2 regions of the Sporosarcina sp. P12(2017) genome follow, and region 2 is predicted to be linked to the other one. Evidence: riboswitches for the same ligand, from Rfam matches in the RefSeq annotation. Region 2 holds a riboswitch; the other holds the start of a gene.
The links. Region 2 has a riboswitch for lysine ahead of dapA (4-hydroxy-tetrahydrodipicolinate synthase). Riboswitches for the same ligand answer to the same signal wherever they lie in the genome.

Region 1 (4,346 bases), on a different contig from region 2:
TCGATAAACTGAAGAAGATATGTCCGTACGCTGCAACCCATACACGCGGGTTGAGTAACTTATCGACTTCAGGTTTAAAGAATGCATCTAGTCCTACCATGGCTCCATCCAGTGTGATTGCACGGATGACGACGAATAAGAAGAGTAAGAAAAGTACGGGTATAAATATCCGGTTCGCCAACTCAATCCCTTTCTTGACTCCGCCAAGTAGTATGATGTAACAAATGACCCAGACGAGCAGTAATGGCAATGCCACGCCTCCTACGAGTCCTCCAACTTCCCCAGGATTATCCGCTAAGTTCAGGACGTCCCCGAAGAAGAATGCTTCTGGATCTTTCCCCCATGATAAGCCGAATGAATAGACCGTATATTTCATGGCCCATGCAATGATGACAGCATAGTAGGTAGAAATGACGAAGGATACAAAGATTCCCCACCAGCCTAGAAACTCCGTCTTTTTCCCATTCAGACGGAAAAATGAAAGCGGAGCTGATCCACGATATTTATGACCAATCGTGAATTCCATGATAAGAATCGGAATACCCGCCGTTAAAAGTGCAAATAAGTACGGGATAAAAAATGCACCGCCGCCATTTTCATACGCTACATAAGGAAAGCGCCAAATGTTCCCAAGTCCAATAGCTGATCCGACTGCAGCCAGTATAAAACCTGCTCTCGTTCCCCACTGCGAACGATTTTCCATACAACTCACCTCTTTTTTTGTTATTTTACAAAACTTTCACCATTCGATTTATTCTGATAATTATAGTTCCGTATATTTAGTATAAACAGCCCAATTAGAGATGTCAAAACAAATTTAGACTAAGAATGAAGTAATTATCACTCTTAGTCTAAATGGTAAACTATGCTATTTGTCCTGCTCGTTGCTTTCCTTTTGCGCTCAAGTACGTAAATAAAACTATTAAGGTAATAATAACAGCTACTAAGCCGATCCAGACAGACCCAGTCAGCCCGAGAACGATGTACCCTATTACTGCTACACTAGCTGCGACAAGCGCATAAGGCAACTGTGTGGATACGTGATCCATATGGTTACAGCCCGCTCCAGTAGAAGACAGGATCGTCGTGTCAGATATCGGTGAACAGTGATCTCCGAATACCGCACCTGCAAGTACCGCCGCCAATGCTGGTAATAGTAACTCTGGAGCCGCATTGACCATGATCGTACCTGCTATCGGCATTAAGATACCGAAAGACCCCCACGAAGTACCCGTCGAGAACGCCATTAATCCTGCTAATACGAAGATCAGTACTGGAAGGAAAGTGACGGGAATATTCAATCGTTCTACCATCGTAGAAAGGAATAGACCTGTATCTAGGGAAGCTATTAAGTCAGTCAATCCCCAAGCGAAGATTAAGATAAGAATCGCAGGCATCATCGCCTTGACTCCGCTAATAAACGCGCGTCCCATCCATGAAACACTTGCTGTTTCGTTCTTTTTCATTTGTAGAATATATAACAACATAGCTAGCAATGTAGCCGTTACACCACCAATTACCAACGATAACGGTACATCGGTATTTTCAAAAATAGCCCAAATATCGAAAACGCCCGCTTCTTTATAGCCTGTATAAATCATCATACCAAGCGTTACCGCAATCAACGTTACGATCGGTGCAACCAAATCGCGAACTTTTCCGTACGTATGCTCAGGGAATTCTTCTTTCAGCTGACCTGGGATTTCTTTATTTTGGTCATAAAGTTCGCCTTCAATCATAGCACGATCTTCATGCTTCTTCATTTCAAAGAAGTCGTTATTCGTCCAAGCGAAGAAGAAGACCATGGACAATGTGGCAATGACATAGAAGTTCATCGGCGCCATCATGACGAACGCAGTTAATGGTGAATAGCTGACCGCTGCTGTCGTACCTAGAATAAGTGCAAGTTGTCCAATCAAGAACGCGCCCCAACTAGAGATGGGTGATACGACACAGATGGGTGCTGATGTAGAGTCAATGAAATACGCTAATTTCGCACGAGAGATCTTGTGCTGATCCGTAATCGGTCTTGCAATCTGTCCAACTGCCAAGGAATTGAAATAGTCATCCACAAAAATTGCAATTCCAAGCCCCATCGTCAACAGCTTCGCTCCGCGTTTTGTACGGATACGAGTGACTGCCCAACGTGCAAATGCGGCGCTTCCTCCAGATAGACTGACGAATGCCGTAATGACACCTAATAATAATAGAAATAACATAATAAATATATTGTATGTATTGAGTCCTCCATCATAAAATGAAACTGTCATGGCCCTCCATACACCTTTTAATGTCTCTAACGGAGCAAAGTTCGCTAAAAGTAAAGCGGCTGTAACAATTCCTGCTCCTAATGATAATAATACTCTCCTCGTCGCTAACACCATCACGATGGCGATAATAGGAGGCAAAATAGAGACCCACGATCCGATCATTGTAATTCCTCCTCTTTCTAGTTGCTAGATGATATCGAAATGCAGAAGATCTTTCGAAGAGTGGAAAGCCCATAATATCCTGTAATTCCTTAATTTCCCGATAAAAAAGCCGCCCCCACAGGCACTACCATTTGTGTAGGGGTCGGCCAAACAATTCATCAAGCAATACATGAATAAATCGCAGTACAATTGGCTACTGTAGCTCTCCATACATTTATCAGTGTATGACAGTGTCATTCCTTTTCGAAATGACCCCAACTTGAGAAGCGGACTCTTCTCAAACTTCGGCATTGCCTCCTTTCGCTCGCGGTCATAGATGTCACTCTCTCGCTAGGTACTCATAAACAATGCAACCTCTACGTAAGTCTCGATATTCTTCTGTTCTCAGTGTAGCAATAATCGACAGCGTTCACAATACCTTTTACTCCTTCTTCTCAAGCGGAACTTCGATTTGTGCTGGCGTTTGCTCTCCTTTCGAATAAATTTGCGGTACCTTCCCTCTAATCAAACCAATCGCAATCGGTATTTTCTGCTCTACTACACTTCTACTTGTTGCTAGCGGAACAATTATCTGCACATTGACTTGTAACATTAAATACACTTCTACATAAGCATTATTAATGCCAAATTCACGAATATCCGTTTCTACTGTCGCGTGCACATCTCCAACGACATGGAAGCGAATAGGAATTTTCGGTCCCAAGTTACCGAGCAACGGGATATTCGCCGCTTGCCCAATCGGAACGAAAAATACAATACCTTGTTCTTTTTCCATCCGATCGGGATTATACTCGAGATCTCCGAGTGGCGGTAACATATCCAAATCTCCGCCCTCTGCACGCTCTAAATGATTTTCTACGAGCTGATGAATTTCTGACATGACCTGGCTAATGATTTCTGCGTTAAACTTGGTCGTCACCGTATCTGTCGTATCATCGGGGACGTTTTCAATAATTTCATTGACATCGTACACACTGGTAGACCGATTATTAATGGCTTGACTGATGACGTGGCTGGCTATTTTTTGCGTTTGTACTTCAGCATATTGTGTGTAGATTGGCGTTAGCTGTTTGTTGACCGTATAGAAAAATATCGCCACACCCACCAAAATGCTCGGGAGGACAAAGCGCAGTATGATTTTGCCATAATTATTTCTCTTTGGCCGTTTTTGATTAGTATAAAAACGCATAAAAACGCCTCCTACTTCACATTATGCGAAATAGGAGGCGTACATAACTAGCGTTCATTGAAATATTTTCTTCCATACCAACCGAGAATATCGCGAAGCATTTCTGGCATGATATATTCCTTCTTCGCTTCTTTTAGTATTGGATAGAAAAAGCCAAACGTGAACATATCAAGTGTTGCCAACGTATACGTCTCACCTGGCTCCACCAAACGGTTTCCCGCGAATAATTGTCCGTCATTGTTACGGTATAAGTGCTCATGTATCATGCTACCCATCAGTGTGCCACGAAAACCTAGGCCTTTTATAGGAAGTTTTGTCCACTTTGGATCAAGTGACTGCTCGTAGACCGTCAATAAATCAGTACCATCCAAATGAATAAGGCACGGATTGATCGGATGAGGTAATAAGGAGTGTAAATCCCCTTTTGTCACCCAACCTTTATCTAAACTACCAAGGAAAATTCCTGCGTTGAATAACGCGCAATCGGCATCCAGATACGTCAGTAACGCACGGCCAAAGAGCGAGGATAATGGACTGTCTCCTGTAAGACGCTGTGGTAAAGGTGAAGGATTGTAAAATACTGGCGCTTGTAACGTTTCCTCTCCTTTAACAAATAAGGAATTCACTTCTTCCATATCTTCTTCTGTCATTTCCATTAGCTGTGTTGGAAAAACTTCTGCTTTCATATGAACTACTTGACCTGTTATACGGTCTACATCTATTTG
Region 2 (4,346 bases):
TGCTAACTCAACCAGTCTCTTCCTCGTCCTCACTACTACTCTCACCATCCACTACGAACTTCTTCATAGCTCTCGCTTCATACGTCACCCAATCTTCATCGGACTTGTTAATCAATTCATCCAAAATCGAAATAGCTTGAGTTTCCTTACCAAGCTGCCACAAAGCGCGGCTTTCTTGAAGACGAATTCCCTCTCGATAAGGTGATTCCTTATAATTCACATCTTTTTCTTTACGGAATGCTTTCGCGATTTTCACCACGTCTTCATACTTCTGCTCACGCAAATAACTCGAAGCTAGGAAGTACGAGGCATCGTCCGTGAAGTAATCACTTTCCTCCGTACGCATAGCATATTCCAAGTACACAACAGCCGCTGGGAAGTCTTCTTTCATAAATTGCTTATAGCCTTCATTATAATACGTTCTCGCCGCTTCATCGGAAACGAATTCAAGCTTAGTTTCTTCTTTAGGTGTTGCGACCACTTCTTTAACCGGCTCGTCTTTCTTAGACGCAGTCTCCGTTATAGCCGGCTTTTTCACGGGTGCTGTAGTTGGCGACTCCGTAGCGGTTTCAGGCTGTGCCATGAGATTGGCAACTAACCAGACGACGAATACTAATAGGACGGTTGCTATACTAGCGAGTAGTACTGCCGCTTCTTTTTTTAGCTTACGCTTAACTTTCGGCTTCGGAACCGGCCGTGGGATATCTGGACGTGGAGGTTCTGCCGCCACGACACGTTTGATTGTCGGATCATCAAGCGCATACATAGGTAACCCCGCCGTATAGCGAGATAAAGGGTCACTTTCATAACGTGCCAACAACACCGTTTTCATGCGATATAATTCAATCGGAATAGGCAGTTTTCCTGCAAGTTCCATCGCGTGATCGATAATATGTAGTGCTTTTTCGCCAAATCCTAACTGAATTTCCGATACGGCATCGTTATATTTAGCGATGATCTGCGTATACGTGTCCCAATTGTCGACGATCGTTTGCTGTAACTTGATAGCATGTAGCTCGTCGCTATCTAATTCCTTCAAGTAGGCTAAGGCCACATGCAAATTCCCGACCTTACTTTCAAGCAATGCTTTATGCCACAGAATTTGCTTACGGCTAACATTCAGTTTTTCCAGTTCGCGTATCGTATCAAGCGCCAGCGTGTAACGCTTCTGTCGTATTGCTTGTTGCATTTGCTGAATCAGCATAGGAACGTTAGTGAATGAACTCATCGAATCACCTCCACCTACTAAACGGGCGTACGTAGTGACTCACCCATTGATCATTTGTAATGCTCGTCATAAACGTCCCCCCTTTTACGAAACCGTTTTCACTAACGCATCTTGAATGACTAGACCTTCTATTGAAAAGGCTCTACGGAATACAGCCGCTACTTTAAAACGCTCAATTCCTTGCGCTTCTTCAGCGGGTATAGTTCCAACCGCTTCCATATAACTTTCATCGAAATACTCATCGTACACTGATAACTCTTGTATACCGATTTCTTCAAGCAAAAGATGTGCTTGATCCATCGCTGCATCTAACTGTGCAAGTAAATCGACAGATTCAGGGTCAACCGTCTGACGTACATCTTCAAATAAAGTAAAGATCTGCACTGCACGTTTCGCCATTTGTACACGGTCTTGCAATGCTTCATCTTGCAAACGTGTAATGGCCTCATCAACGGGCAAAACAGCTTGATTGCTTTCGAGCAACTCTTCTAGAGATCGGAAACTGGTCGATGTAAACTGCTGAAACTGCTTCAAGTCTTCTTGCGTAACGGGTTTCTCAATAGGATCTACTTCGAAATCTTCAATCGTAATTTTCTCCAGTTGTAATAATTCTTTATCCAATAAACGCTGTAACTCTTCCGGCCTGTTATTCGCGGACTCATGTATAGTACTCATCGAATTCCCCTTTTCAGAAAACATATAATGCATAAATCAAGCAAGAAAAGCCCAGTCTAAGCTTAGGCTATTATACTGATAAGATAGCACTTTTTGGTGGCTAACACAATACTGGGCCACGAATTGTCGAAGGAATGAGGCGACTACGATACACGGGTTGACGTATTATTGCACAATGTGTCATAGATAGACAGAAGGTACACCTATAAAACATCTAGAAAAATTAAGGTTGCATTTCTCGCGGATAACAAGTACAGTAAGGTTAATTAAACTTTCACTTATTTCGATAATTCGGAAATAAGGATAGAGGCGCAAAAACCATTAGTACACAATCGGAGAATCATGAGGTTCTGTGAAGATTGTGGAAAGGGGAATTTGCCGAAGCGGCGAGATGCTCATGATCTCTAAGCTGATCCTGGACTGAACAAGTGCAGGATTGTCATATAGGAGACTATATGGTGGGCTATCTCGTGCAAAGAAATAATTCATTATTTCAACGCAACAGCGAGCCCTCGTTGTTGCTTTTTGCGTTCAATTACGTATCGCCCCCACCTCTATGTTTTTTAATAAAATGATAGGATGTGGAGAATAATGAATTTCGGATCAATTATGACAGCGATGGTTACTCCGTTTGATGAAAGAGGAGACATCGATTACCCAGCAACACAAAACTTAATCAATCACTTACTAGCCAATGGAACAGACGCATTAGTCGTCGCAGGTACGACAGGTGAGTCCCCTACTCTTACTGCGCAAGAGAAAGTGGAACTATTCAAGTTCACTGTGCAAACAGTTGCAGGTCGTGCACCGGTTATTGCAGGTACAGGAACGAACAGTACAAGAGAGTCCATTGACTTGACGATCCAAGCAGAAGAAGCTGGCGTCGACGGAATCATGCTTGTCGTGCCGTACTATAATAAGCCGTGTCAAGAAGGGTTGTACCAGCACTTCCAAACGATTGCACAAACGACTACATTACCGATCATGCTCTATAATATCCCGGGACGTAGCGCTGTAAATATGCTCCCAGATACGATTATCCGATTAGCTAACAACGTTTCGAATATTACGTCTGTCAAAGAAGCAAGCGGTGATCTAGATGCTGTTGCAGCGATTATCGAGCATACGGGAGACGACTTCTTTGTTTATACGGGTGATGACTCGTCTACACTTCCTGTACTAGCTATTGGCGGCACAGGCGTCGTATCAGTTTCCGCTCATATTATAGGCAATGAAATGCAAGAAATGGTGCGTCACTTCAAAACAGGCAATACAAAGCAAGCGGCTACCATCTACCGCGGTCTATTGCCCATTATGAAAGCGATGTTCGCTGCTCCGAACCCTTCACCTACAAAGGCTGCATTGAACTTGACAGGTGTACCGGTGGGTGGCGTTCGTTTACCAATGATTGCGTTGCCTGACGAACAAGTAGAGTCGTTGAAAGACCTTCTAGCTCTTCGTAATCAATCCGCAGTCGGACTTTGATCGATAGGAAACAACTATAAGCTGCACCGAGATGACCGCAAGATTCGGTCTATTCGGTGCAGCTTTTTGGGTCACTTCTATATAATAGTCATGGTGTTTCATCTAGTTATCTCTTACGCATCCTGCAACTGACGCCATAAGATTTTCCCACTACTCGTAGTCGGGAAACTATCCCGGAACTCGACAATTCGCGGATATTTATAGCTAGCCATCTGCCCCTTCGACCATTCGATAATCTCTTCGCCCGTTACACTTCCTTTATATTCCGGATCCAAAATAATGAGTGCTTTAACCGTTTCACCACGCACTTCATCAGGAGACCGAACGACACATGCTTGCTGAACCGCTGGATGTTTATAAAGGATCGACTCCACTTCCGTCGGCCACACTTTAAAGCCGGCCGCATTGATCATCCGCTTGACGCGGTCTACGATAAAGAAATAGCCTTCGTTATCCATTCGCACGATATCGCCAGTGCGGAAGAATTGTATTCCGTCTAGCATCATGTGACTCGCTTTCGTTTCTTCTTCCTGATTATAGTAGCCTTTAAACATCTGAGGCGCATGGACCACTAGCTCGCCTTCCTCTTCTACTCCGAGCTCTTCTCCTGTCGTCGGATCGATAATGCGGGCATCTACACCGAATGCCGGAATACCAAGACATTGCAACTTAGGACGGTTTGGCGGATTGAAATGAGTATGCGACATCGTTTCGGATAGACCGTACCCTTCTACATAATCAAGTCCCGTTCGTTGACGCAGTTTTTCACCCACTGCGATAGGAAGCGTAGCTCCTCCGCCACCGACAAGCTCAAGAGATGAAATATCATAATCCGCGAGTTGAGGATTCGCGAGGAAATCGATCAGCATCGTACTGATGTTGATCCAGTGACTAACTTGGAACTGCTCGATCGCCTTCATCGCATAGTCGCGATCCCATCTCGTCAGAATCACCATAT

Region 1: it holds a riboswitch for lysine, as region 2 does, so the genes downstream of both, CSV80_RS14045 (Na+/H+ antiporter NhaC family protein) here and dapA (4-hydroxy-tetrahydrodipicolinate synthase) in region 2, are expected to answer to the same signal.

What each region holds. Positions count from the first base shown of each region.
Region 1 covers NZ_PDYL01000018.1:45,438-49,783, reverse strand. The annotation lists gene CSV80_RS14050 (sodium-dependent transporter) at 1-703, opposite strand, end outside; gene CSV80_RS14045 (Na+/H+ antiporter NhaC family protein) at 864-2,432, opposite strand; lysine riboswitch at 2,624-2,799, opposite strand; gene yunB (sporulation protein YunB) at 2,854-3,621, opposite strand; gene CSV80_RS14035 (bifunctional metallophosphatase/5'-nucleotidase) at 3,669-4,346, opposite strand, start outside.
Region 2 covers NZ_PDYL01000005.1:127,216-131,561, forward strand. The annotation lists gene CSV80_RS05610 (tetratricopeptide repeat protein) at 8-1,228, opposite strand; gene grpE (nucleotide exchange factor GrpE) at 1,313-1,903, opposite strand; lysine riboswitch at 2,200-2,377, shown strand; gene dapA (4-hydroxy-tetrahydrodipicolinate synthase) at 2,495-3,388, shown strand; gene CSV80_RS05625 (long-chain-fatty-acid--CoA ligase) at 3,502-4,346, opposite strand, start outside.